Regions from separate parts of the Mesorhizobium sp. BR-1-1-10 genome, predicted to be linked through region 2. Evidence: riboswitches for the same ligand, from Rfam matches in the RefSeq annotation. Region 2 holds a riboswitch; the other holds the start of a gene.
The links. Region 2 has a riboswitch for thiamine pyrophosphate ahead of thiB (thiamine ABC transporter substrate binding subunit). Riboswitches for the same ligand answer to the same signal wherever they lie in the genome.
Positions count from the first base shown of each region.

Region 1: it holds a riboswitch for thiamine pyrophosphate, as region 2 does, so the genes downstream of both, LB555_RS27620 (YkoF family thiamine/hydroxymethylpyrimidine-binding protein) here and thiB (thiamine ABC transporter substrate binding subunit) in region 2, are expected to answer to the same signal.

Region 1 is NZ_JAIUIL010000017.1:33,334-39,465, reverse strand. Features, by position in the region: gene LB555_RS27630 (ABC transporter ATP-binding protein) at 1-54, opposite strand, end outside; gene LB555_RS27625 (ABC transporter permease) at 51-914, opposite strand; gene LB555_RS27620 (YkoF family thiamine/hydroxymethylpyrimidine-binding protein) at 877-1,485, opposite strand; TPP riboswitch at 1,476-1,589, opposite strand; gene LB555_RS27615 (hypothetical protein) at 1,864-2,172, shown strand; gene LB555_RS27610 (formyltransferase family protein) at 2,231-3,283, opposite strand; gene msrA (peptide-methionine (S)-S-oxide reductase MsrA) at 3,622-4,140, opposite strand; gene LB555_RS27600 (glycosyltransferase family 39 protein) at 4,308-5,855, opposite strand; gene LB555_RS27595 (hypothetical protein) at 6,055-6,132, shown strand, end outside.
Region 2 is NZ_JAIUIL010000014.1:24,191-30,322, reverse strand. Features, by position in the region: gene LB555_RS25525 (M48 family metalloprotease) at 1-1,147, opposite strand, end outside; gene thiQ (thiamine ABC transporter ATP-binding protein) at 1,377-2,153, opposite strand; gene thiP (thiamine/thiamine pyrophosphate ABC transporter permease) at 2,146-3,774, opposite strand; gene thiB (thiamine ABC transporter substrate binding subunit) at 3,843-4,841, opposite strand; TPP riboswitch at 4,885-4,999, opposite strand; gene LB555_RS25505 (thiamine diphosphokinase) at 5,086-5,745, shown strand; gene LB555_RS25500 (ABC-F family ATP-binding cassette domain-containing protein) at 5,747-6,132, shown strand, end outside.

The DNA of each region.
Region 1 (6,132 bases), on a different contig from region 2:
CACATCGAGCCCGCCAAACGCCTTGCGAACATGCCGCAATTCGAGCCGGCTCATGCTTCTGGACCTTTTCCAGCGCCTTGCCTGCCAGCGGCTCGTTCCCAGGGCATGGCAAGACGCTGCAGCAGCATCGTCAGCCCGAACAGGACAAGGGTGAGCGCTGCGCTGACGCAGACGGCGGCGAGCACCAGGTCGGGACGGAAATTGTTCTTGGCGTTGAGCATGTAGATGCCCAGCCCTTTGGCCGCGCCTGCATATTCGGCGAAAATGGCGCCGACGACGGCATAGGTGATGGATATCCTGAGGCCAGCGAAGAAATAAGGCAGCGCCGAAGGCAATCGTGCCAGCATGAAGACCCGCCAACGCCCTGCTCCCATGGCACGCAGCATCTGACCGATCTCCACCTCGGTAGCCTCGTAGCCCTGTACCAGCGCGACCAGCATCGGGAAGAAGGTGACCAGCGCCACCAGCACGATCTTGGGCGCCAGCCCGAAGCCGAACCACAGCACCACCAATGGCGCGATGGCGACCAGCGGCAAAGTCTGGCTGACTATGAAGATGGGAAACAGCGCTCGCCGCAAAGGCTGGAAGAAGTCGACCAGCATCGACAGGGCGAAGGCGGCACTGAGCGAACAGGCAAAACCGATCAGCGTGGCGCGGACCGTGGGAATGGCGTTGTCGACCAAGGCTTCCCGATTGAGCATCGCCTGTTCGAAGACGCGCGAGGGCGCCGGCAGAACCGTCGGCTTGATGCCGGAAATGTTTGCGTACAGTTCCCAGGCCACGAGCACCAAACCGATCGATATCACGGCCGGCGCTGTTTTTGCGAAGAAGCCCGCGACGTTACGCGGGTTGAATGACGATGAGACCACGAGCGGTTCAGACGGCGGTGGGACTGTTGGCCGAGACCGTGACATCGAGGGTTACATGGCCGGCGCCGGGCCCGAAGCGGCAGAAGGCTTCATCGAGGGCCGAGAAGATCGCGCCGGCATCGCCGCGCAGCTTGGTGCAGAAATTCTTGGAGCGATCGTAGACGCCGGACTGCTTCAGGAAATCTATGCAGCCATAGATTTCGTCCATGTGGTCGTCAGTGCCCATCACATAGAGCGAGAACTGCGCCGCCGCCGGCTGGCCAGTGGCCGGCGCGCCGCGCACTGCGGTGATGGCGGCTTGCTTGCGCGGGCCGAGTGGCCCGGCAGGTCCGCCGAACGTGTCGGAGCGGCAGATCGGGTCATCCGGCTCGCCTGGGCAGCCACGCGAAATGGTGGCTGACAGCACGCAATGCCTGCCGCTGCCAGACGCGGCCACGAAAAGGTCGCGCAGCGCAGGGAATAACACCTCGGGGGGCCCGACCAGCAAGGTCGAAATGTCGTCGGTCTCGATCCTGAGCTTGTCGCGGTACGGATCGAGCGCGCCGAGCGCGCCCAGAATGATGCCGACGAAATCGTCGGCCATTGGATATAGGGAAACCTGTGCGCCTGAAAACATCGCCCGCCTCGCTCCGCTGGTATTACCCAGATCAGCTTCTAGGGTCTGTGGGCTTGCCGCCCCCGTCTCAGCCCCGACCGTACGGAGCACCCCTGTGGATAGGCGCGTTAAAGCATCATTCGGACGGTTGGGAAAGCTGTTTTTTGGCAAGCCGCGCTAAAGCATTGCCCGAGCTCCAGGGCAATTGGACATCGCCGGCGCGGAAATTTGTCTGGAACCTTCGCCATTCCGAGGGGTTGTCCCACCAGTCGCTGGACGCGATTCCAGGACCAATTTTCCGTTCGGGATTGTGTCAAAACAAGAGATTGAGCGGTTCATGATTTCCGCGAAACCGTGCACCGTTCCCGGCGACGAGTTCACAGAAAATGGAGACAAATCATGTTCATGAAAATCCTCGCGGCTTCGGCCTTCACCATTGCCGTTGCAACATCCGCCATGGCACAAAGCAATAGCGCAGCGGGCGCGGATGGGCCCGGCGGTAGCGGCAAGTCCGTCACTGTGGACCCAAGCACCCCGGCTTCACCCAGTACGATCGATCCGGGCGCGACCAACAGCACGACCACCACGCCGGGCGACATGAATTCCAATGCGGACAAGAATTGCCCGACCAACCCGCAGGGTGCACAGACGGACGCCAATGGCAACGCCACCGCGCCGACCGTGAACGACAACAACTGCGGAAAGTAGTTTGCCATCGCGATATGAGAACCGCGGACGCAGTTTCCGCGGTTCCCATTATTGGGATTCAGTGTCCGCGACTACCCGCTTGCGGCTCTGGTGCCGCTTCACTGCCCACCCGGCCAAAGACCCTTAATTCAGCGTACGGTTTGCCGGCCCGGGGGCGTGGGAATGAGGCGTATATTTTCATCAGCCGTTTGAGCAGGCGCCCGTAGGTGAGGTGCCGAACCCGGCCATTGGCAAGATCGAACTCCACCATCCCCCACCGCCTTACGGGACCCTTTCCGGTTGGCGGACCCAGTCGCCTGACCTGGAAGGCCAGCCTGACCTTGCGGCCGGCGACATCCAGATAGATACCGGGTTTAGCGCCCAATACGTGCCACATCCGGGCAACGTGCCCGATCGACATGTCGGACGAAATCGCCATGTGGTCCCGCTCAAGTCGAGCCCAGACGAAATCACCGGCTGGCTGCCGCATCCCCGACACCAGATTCTTGCAATAGGCTGGCACCACCTCACGCACCAACCGGCGCATCGCGCTCGCCACGCCGTCCACCATATCCCGCCGCGATGCCCAGTCTGCTTCGGTGAACGGCACTTGTCCGAGGATGTCGCCGTCGTCGAAATTGGCCGACATCTTATGCAGTGTCACGCCGCCATGGACCGCATGCTGGCCATCCGCGACAAGACGATGGAGAGGATGCGGCCCCCGGTAGTTGGGCAGCAGCGCCGGATGAAAATTAAGCCCGCCCTTGGGAAAGAGGTCGAGCAGCTGCTGCGGGATCAAGGTCGGGAAAGCGAAGCAGATCAGCACATCCGCGGCGATGTCAGGCAATTGCCGGGCAAGCTCGTTCCAGTCGTAAGGCCGGCGGAATTCGATCAGCTTTACCGGCGTGTTGCCGAGATGGCGCCTGAGCAAAAGCCGGCGCCTCAGCCTGCGCCGAAAATTGCCAATGCTGAAGCCTCTGGATGGGCGTTGAAAACCAGGCACGATGATCGCACCAACACGGTTTCCCGCCTCGATCCATCCGGAAAGGAGCGGCCCGGTATAAGCAGAAACATCCAGGATGAAAATTGCATTGAGTTGCCCGGCGCGGGCCGCGGGTTCGGAAGAAATCATCTTCTCAAGCCCAGCGGGGCAAGACGTAGCCTGCCCGCACCAGCAATTCGATCACCGTTACAACTCGGCCAGCCAGGCCCGAAAGCCGGCCTGGCCGGTCAGGTTGCCTTGGAAGAAAGCGGTCCCGCCGCAACACTTGAGAGTCTTTCCCGCTTCACCAACACCGGCTTTTCGTAGATCTTCTTCATGCTCATCCCCGATGATCGATCAACCCACACAGTTGGCCAGCAACGCAACGAACTGTCAACCGCCACGGCGGCTAACAGCCCCTATGCGTATGATCCTTGGCAATCGACGGGCGTTTATACCCCACCTGCTGCCAAAACGGCTGGTGAACCTTATGAAACCGCCTTTTCACGAACCGGCAGCTTCCAGCCTGGTCTGACGAAATGGCAGGTGTAGCCGTTGGGATATTTCTCGAGATAGTCCTGGTGCTCGGGTTCGGCCTCCCAGAACGCTCCGGCCGGCGCAAGTTCGGTGACGACCTTGCCGGGCCACAGGCCGGAGGCGTCGACATCGGCGATGGTGTCCTCCGCCACACGCTTCTGCTCCTCATCGGTGTAGTAGATTGCGGAGCGATAGCTCATGCCGACATCGTTTCCCTGGCGATTGCGCGTCGTCGGATCATGTATCTGGAAGAAGAATTCCAGAAGCTGGCGAAAGCTGATTTTCGCCGGGTCGAAGGTGATCTCGATGGCTTCGGCATGGGTGCCATGATTGCGATAGGTGGCGTTCGGCACGTCGCCGCCACTGTAGCCGACACGCGTGGCAAGGACACCCGGGAAGCGCCGGATCAAATCCTGCATGCCCCAGAAGCAGCCGCCGGCAAGCACTGCACGTTCGCTCGAAGTCGCCATGTCACGTCTCCTCAAAAGGCAATTCCGGGGAAGTGTAGCGGCTCTCCGTCGGGAATTGCGCGGCACAAACTTGGATAGTGCATAAATGGGCATTGATGCCAGCTTCGTCCAGTCAGACGAGCGGCCGTCCGGTTGTATTATAGGGGGATCGCACGACGCCGCTCACCCTAGCTGCGCGGATGCCGGGTCCGGCTGCTGGCGGCAGCCGGCACATATCGCGTGCCGGGCGGAATGACGGCAAAGCTGATCGCCACCGGCGGTGCCTCGCGCGACCAGTTGAAAAGAACGGTCTTGACCGGGATATTGTCCACCCACGCCAGAAATCTTGACGGCACGTGACGACCCGACCAGACCATCAGCATGCCGTGATCGCGCAACCGCTGCCTCGTGATCCAGGGTGCGAACCGCATATCGAGATCGGTGAAGATAGACGGCTTGTCATAGGCGTTGAGGCCAGCCAGCATGGCAAGATTGGTGTCGCCACCGACGATGTCGAGCCTGCCCGGCGCCGCCGCGTGCCAGATTGCCTCGGCCTCGTCCGAGATCGGCCGCGCCGGCCAGCAGACGGCGTCCATGCGTCCCCGCACATTGCAGTCCGTCCATCGGATCGCCCCATAGGCGCCCGACATGGCGACGATGCAGATGAAGGCGCAGATCGCCAACCTCCTCATCTCGACGGCACCGAGCCGGTGACCGAGAAAGGCGAGCGCGACGACGCCGACAAGATTGTACATCGGCGCGCCCCAGGCTTCGCCGGTGCCAGTGAAAAACGAGACCATCATGATCAGCGCCGCCGGCCCAAGCCCCATCCAGCAGAGATAGACGAGCGTGTCGCGCTCGACCGGCATTTGCGGGGCTGGTGAGCGCCGCAACAGCCCTGATAGCGCCAACACCAGGAGAAAGCCGGAAAGGCCGGCCATCTGGACGCCGATATAATAGAGCCGCGCCCGGTGCTCGCTCACCCATGCATCACGGCCGGCGAAATAGGTCAAAGGCAGGAAATCGATGCGGTAGAGTGCGATGGCAAGCGGCGCGGCGGCGGCGAGAAACACAGCCAGGCCAAGCCATGGCCAGGGTGTCGCCAGCCGGCTGCGCGCACGTGGGTCGCACAGCAGCCAGAGGCCGCCGAAGGCAAGCAGCAAGCCGGTGGAAAACTTGGCGTAGAGCCCAACGCCCGACACCAATCCGAGCGCCAGCCACCAGCCCGGCCCGCCGCCGCGGCTGGCGCGCCACAGCAGCCAGCAGATCGCCGCCCAGAACGGCATCTGCGCATAGTCGTGATTGAATTGCGGCGTCGGCCAGCCGAAGAAATAGACCGACGGCATCAAAAGCACGGCGGCCAGCGCTTTGTCGCGGCCGAGCGTGTCGCGAGCCAGCAGGTAGACCAGGACGAAAGTGGCCGAGATCGTCAGCTGGGCCAGCAGATATTGCGGCCAGCGGAACGATCCGGTCAGGAGATGACTGGTCTCGAGCAGCCAGCCGGGGAGTTGCGGATGCTTGTAGGTCAAAAGCACCCATTCGCGGCCCCACATGAAGCCTTCCACGACGTCGCCGGGCGGTGCGGGATCGATGAGTGTTGGCACCAGGGTCCAGCACAGGATCTGCACCAGGCACAAAAGTGCCAGCAAACCCCAAGGGTGCCGAAGCAGCGCGGACCAGACCAATGACGAGTCCAGGCCCACGGCAGGCAGTGCTGCCGGCACCCAACGATCCATGGAGTCGTCAATTCCCGCCATGCCGCGCTTAAATCACATCGCCCGGTTTGCCGAATAGCCCCAAGGTCAAAGCTTACAAAAAAGTATACTTGCGTGCCATTGCAATACCAAGACTTGAGCGGGAATCTCGGCGTTCTATTGCCCTCCCCGGGCAAAACAGCCCGCACACCTGATCCCACTTCAGCATCCCGGACATTCGATGCGTCACCAGCATGCCGTCATCCATCACCGCGCGCTCGACTTCTGGCTGGCGCGCGCGGCTGTCCTCGTCATCATC
Region 2 (6,132 bases):
AGCCTTCGGCGCCTGCATGGGCGGTCGCCGCCTCATTGCCGTTGATGGTTTCCTGCTTGACGGTGCTGTCGTCGAGCCCGGCCACCCAGCCGCTTCTGATATAGTCGGTCAGGGCGCGGTTCTTGTCGATCGAAACGCCGTCGAAGCGGATCGCTATGTCGCCGGGACCGGTCGCCGTCACCGCCGCCGCCGAATTGTCGATGATGAAACCGTCCGGCACCGTGAACGACACGCCCAAGCCTGGATGCAGGAAGGTTTCGCCGCGCACATAGCCTTCTTCCGGCGTGTCGCCGTAAAGCAGGCCGTCTATGCCGGCGAGGAAGGAATCGCGGTCGCGTGTACCGAAGCCTGGCGCACCGAACTGGCGGGCGTGCCGCTGTGCCAAATCGATGCGTTGCGGCGTGTTGGGGTGCGTCGCCAGGAAGTCAAGGCTGGCGTCGGTGGCGCCGCTGATCGAGCGGAAATCGGTATAGGCCGACATCGATTGCAGGAAGCGGCCGGCGGCATAGGGATCGTAGCCGGCTTCGCCGATCGACTTGATGCCGATGGCGTCAGCCTCAAGCTCCTGGTTGCGCGAGAACTGCGCCAGCCTGAGCTTGCCGCGGATAAGTGCAGCCTTGGCGGTCGGGCTGTCGCCAAGCACATCGGAAACGACCTTGGTCGCCAGACCTTCCTCGGCCTCCAGCTGCTGGCGCTGCAACCCATGATTGGCGGTGACGTGGCCCATCTCATGCGCGATGACGGCGGCGAGCTCGGACGAATCATTGGCCAGCGCCAAGAGGCCGCGCGTTATGTAGAGATAGCCGCCCGGCAGCGCGAAGGCGTTGACGTTGGGCGAATTGAGGATGGTGATGCGATAGGTCTGGGTTGGGTTCGCCGACACCACGGTCAGATTGCCGACCACCTTGGCGACCATGCGTTCGAGCTTGGGATCGGAATATTCGCCGCCATAGGTCGCCAGGATGCGCGGATGCTGCGCCTTGGCGAGTTCCGCGAGCTTGTTGTTGGCGGCGACATTGTCGACCGTGATCGGCTTGTCGGATGGCTGGAAGCCTGATTCCTGGACTTCCGGAGGCGTGAACATCTGGCAGCTTGCCAGCGCCACGGCAAAGCCGGCCAGCGCCAGAAAGCGCGCCAGCGGGTTCATTCGTAGCCTGTCAACGCCGATCGCCAGAACGGCTTCCTTTCAGGTCCCTGCACATGACCACATGCGCAAAACAAACTGCTACAGTATCCGTCACGCGCCCCTCGGAGCATGCGGCGGAAGCTGTAGGCAAATCACGGCCTGTGCCGGACCGGTATCGAGCGGACCTAGCCACACTACTCCAGTCATGGCAAGCAAGCGCCACATCGCATCGGGCCGGTTTGAGCGTAAATTATGTCCGCTTCCGGGCAATATCTCGTGATAAGGAATCCCCGGCACCGGCTCCGATATAGCGCCGGAATGCCTCCGGACCAGCCCCGGCAAAGAAATCATCCGCCGTGCCGATAGCGGCGACCGCGCCGTTCTCGATAAACACCAGCCTCTGACCGATGCGGCGCGCATCTTGCGGCTGGTGCGTGACGAACAGCACCGTCATGCCACGCTCGGCATGCAGGCCGGCAACCAGGTCGAGCATATCGTCTCGCAAGGCGGGCCCAAGCGAAGCGAAGGGCTCGTCGAGCAGCAGCACCGGGCGGTCACGCACCAGCACGCGAGCCAGGGCAACGCGCTGGCGCTCACCGCCGGAAAGTTCGCGGGGCAGCCGCTTCTCCTTGCCGGCAAGGCCGGTGCGCGCAAGCGCATCGGCGATCGCAGCGCGATCGCCTTCGGCCAGCCGCAACGATGGCGAACGGCCGAGCCCGACATTCTGCTCGACGGAAAGATGCGCGAAAAGGTTGTTTTCCTGAAAAACCATCGACACTGGCCGCGTCGCCGGTGGCGCGGTGCTGACATCGGCCCCGCCGATCAGCACGCGACCGGATCGCGGCGGCTCGAACCCGGCCACCAGATTGAGCAGCGTCGACTTTCCGGAGCCGCTCGGTCCCATGATGGCGGTGATTTGCCCCGCCGTGAACTCGGCATCGAAGGTGAACAACGTCTCGCCATAGCTGAACGAAACCTTGTCCAGCCGCACCGAAACCCCTTTGCCGCCAGCCGCCCCGTCAGACATTGCGGGCCGTCTCCTTTCCCAGCCGGTCCGCTGCCAGCACCAGTGCCAGGCAGACAAGGCCGAGCAGCAGCGCCAAGCCGGCGGCGTCCTCGGTTCGGTAGCTGCCCATGCGCGCCAGGAGAAGGTAGGGCAAGGTCTGCACGGAATCACTGCCGAACAGGGCGATGACGCCGAGATCGCCGAGCGACAGTGCCATGGCGAAGGCAAAAGCGGTGGCCAGCGGGCGCCGCAACGTCGGCCAGTCGACCAGCCACAGTCTTGACCAGCCGGAAATTCCAAGCTGCGCGCAAAGCCGCTCGTGACGCTCGCTTGCCGCATCATAGGCGGGACGGATGGCGCGCAGCGCAAAAGGCATCGCCATGACAGCGTTGACGGTGACGACCATGAGCGGGGCGATGGCTAACACATCGCCGACATGGCGCAGCAACAGGAACCAGCCGGCGCCGACGACGATCGGCGGCACGACCAGGACAAACCCGGCGCCGGTATCGGTGGCATGTTCGAGCAGTGTCCTTGCCCCGAAGCGGCGGTTCGACGCCAGCGCCCTGCGCGCCATGGTCAATGCCAGCGAAAGCATCACCGAAAGCAATGCCGAAAGGAAAGCGAGCACGGCACTGGTCAGCGTCGCCTGACGGACAGTGGCCTCGCCTGCAAGCCGGCCGAGGTCGGCGCCAAGGCCGGCCGCCACGGTCGCCGCCATCGGCCCCGCAACGAACAGCAAGGCCAACACGATGAGCGTCGCGTTCAGCCAGGCTTCGGTCCTGTTGACGGAGAGGTAGCGGCGCGGCGCGACCGGCAGGTTGACGTCGCCGACGACGTCGGCTCCGAGTCGGGTCAACGCCAGCACCACGATGAGGGTCAAGGCGATCTGCAGCGTTGTCAGCGCGACAGCCCTCGCGGGATCGAAATCGAAGCGCAATGCCTGATAGATGCCGACTTCGAGCGTCGTCGCGGCCGGCCCGCCGCCGAGCGTCAGCACGATGGTGAAGGATGTGACGCACAGCATGAAGACAAGTCCGGCGACCCCGGGCAGCGCGGCACGCAGCGTCGGCCACTCGATCAGCCGGAATGCCGGCCGCGCCCCCATGCCGAGCTGGCTCGCCAGCCGCCACTGGTCGGAGGGAATGGTCCGCAGCGCCTCGAGGAGCAGACGTGTGGCCAGCGGCAGGTTGAAGAAGACATGGGCGACGAGAATGCCGGACAGGCCATAGATGCCCGGCCAACCCTGGCCGCCGACGGCGCTGAGAAAGCCGGAGAAATAGCCGGCGCGGCCATAGAGCGCCAGGATACCGAGCGCCGCGACGATGCCCGGCAGCGCCAGCGGCACGGCGAAGAGCTGCAGGATGAAGGCACGGCCGAAAAACCGTGGATGCCGCGACAGCGCCCGCGCCACGAGCAGGGCCGGCCCGACCGAGAGCAGCGTCGACAGGGCCGCCTGCCAGAGCGTGAAGCGCACGACCCGGAACAGGTAGAGATCGAACGCAGCCCAAGCGCCGGAAAAATCGCGAGCACCTTCGACAAGCAGCCCCGCAAACGCTCCGCCGATCAAAATGGCGATGGCGGCGAGCCCTATCACGCCGGCTGTGATGCGGGGATCAGAGCGGGTTTGCACACCGCACATCAACGATTGGGTGAAGCTTAGGGAGCATCGCCGGAGAGCGTTCATCTCACGAGATTAGCCCACAAAACCTACTTGCTCATCACCGCCAGCCATTCATCGACCCAGGCTTTGCGGTTGGCCGCGACCTCCTCCGGGCTGAACAGCAAGGTCTTGGTCGGCTTGACCAGCTTGTCGAAGGCGGGGTTGAGCGGCTTGTCGGTCTTCCCGGCCGGGAACATCCAGTTGGTCTCGGGGATGGCGTCCTGGAATTTCGGCCCAGTCATGAAGGCCATGAACTTTTCCGCCAGCGGATTCTTGGCGCCGGTCGTGGTGATGCCCGCGACCTCGATCTGCAGATATTCGCCTTCCTCGAACGACGCCGCCTGATAGCGCTCGGTGTTCTCGGCGACCATGTGGTAGGCCGGCGAGGTGGTGTAGGACAGCACCATCGGCGCCTCGCCCTTGGTGAACAGGCCATAGGCCTCGCTCCAGCCCGGCGTCACGGTCAGCACCTTGGTCTTGAGCTTGGCCCAGGCCTCCGGCGCCTTGTCGCCGTAGACCGACTTCACCCACAACAGCAGGCCGAGACCGGGCGTCGATGTGCGCGGGTCCTGGATGACGATCTTGTCGTCGGCGCTACCCTCCACCAAATCCTTCAAGCTCTTGGGTGGGCTCTTCAGCTTTTCAGTGTCGTAGACGACGGCGAAGTAGCCGTAATCGAACGGGACAAAAGTGTCGTCGGTCCAGCCGCCCGGCACGTTGACGTCCGTTATTGCGCCATGTGGCGCGAACAGGCCCGAGGCCTTGGCATCGGCGGTGAGATTGGTGTCGAGGCCGAGCACGATGTCGGCCTTGGTCGAAGCGCCTTCCAGCTTGACGCGGTTGAGCAGCGCCACGCCATCGGCGACCGAGACGAACTCGAGATCGCAGCCGCATTCTGCCTCGAATTCCTTCTTCACCACGGGACCTGGACCCCAGTCGGCGGTGAAGCTCTCATAGGTGTAGACGGTCAGCTTGTCCTTGGCCAAGGCCGGCCCGGACAGGGTTACTGCCGTGGCGGCGACCAGAGAATATAAAAACGTGCGCATCGGCGCCTCCTTCGTTTGCGTTGAAAGGAATTGAGGCGTCGGAGTGTCCGAAACGTCTAATCCCTCCGCCGGTACAAACCGGATCAGGTTCAGCGGGTTGGCGAGACTGCCTCTCAGCCGGCCCGCGAAATTCGCGTCCGGCACCCCGTTAGAGCGTTTCGACACATAGGCCGGGCCGATGACCCGCGCAAGTGGGACTTTGCCGCCTTCCGTTTCCCGTGCCGGGCTGGTAAGGCGACGGGATATGAGCACATTCACCATCCTGCTTGGCGGCGACCTCATCCGCACGCCTCGGCTCGACCGCCAGGTCGAAGGCTCGCGCGTCATCGCTGCCGACGCCGGCATCGGCCATGCGCAGATGCTGGGCCTCGTGCCGGAACTGTGGGTGGGTGATTTCGACTCGGTCCCGGCTGATCTGCCCGCCGACCTCGCCGCCGTGCCGCGGCAAACCTTCCCGGCGGAAAAGGACAAGACCGACGGAGAACTGGCGATCGCGGCCGCACTGGAGCGCGGGGCGACCCGCCTTGTGCTGGCGGGCGCCTTCGGCGGCAAGCGCGCCGACCACGCCTTCCTGCATCTGGCGCTTGGCCTGCGGCTGGCCGAAGCCGGAATGGATGTGTTTCTGACCAGCGGCGCCCAGGAAGGTGTTCCCTTGCTGCCCGGCAGGGCCGGCTTCGATTATGCCGACGGCACGCTGTTCTCGATTCTCGGCTTCTCCGAACTCTCCGGCCTGACCGTCACCGGCGCCAAATGGCCGCTCGACAAGGTCGAGGTGGCGTTCGGTTCGTCGCTGACCATTTCCAACGAGGTCAAGTTCGGCAAGACCGGGGGCCGCCTCGACATCGCGCTCGGCCATGGCCGCGCGCTGCTGCTCGCCCATCCCTATCCATTGCCCGAAAGCTGACATGGCCCCGCCTCTTCTCAATCTCGACGGGATAAGACTGACCTTCGGCGGCGCGCCGCTGCTCGACGGCGCCGCCTTGACCGCTTCGGCCGGCGACAAGATCGCGCTGGTCGGCCGCAACGGGTCCGGCAAGTCGACGCTGCTCAAGATCGCCGCCGGCCTGATCGAACCACAGGACGGCGAGGTGTTCCGCCAGCCTTCGGCGACGGTGCGTTATCTGCCGCAAATGCCCGACATGGACGGCTTTGCAACCGTGCGCGCCTATGTGGAGGCCGGGCTCGGGCCCGCCGACGATCCCTACCGCGCCAGCTATCTGATGGAGCATCTCGGCCTGTCGGGCGAAGAACGGCCTGGCGACCTGTCCGGCGGAGAGGCCAGGCGCGCCGC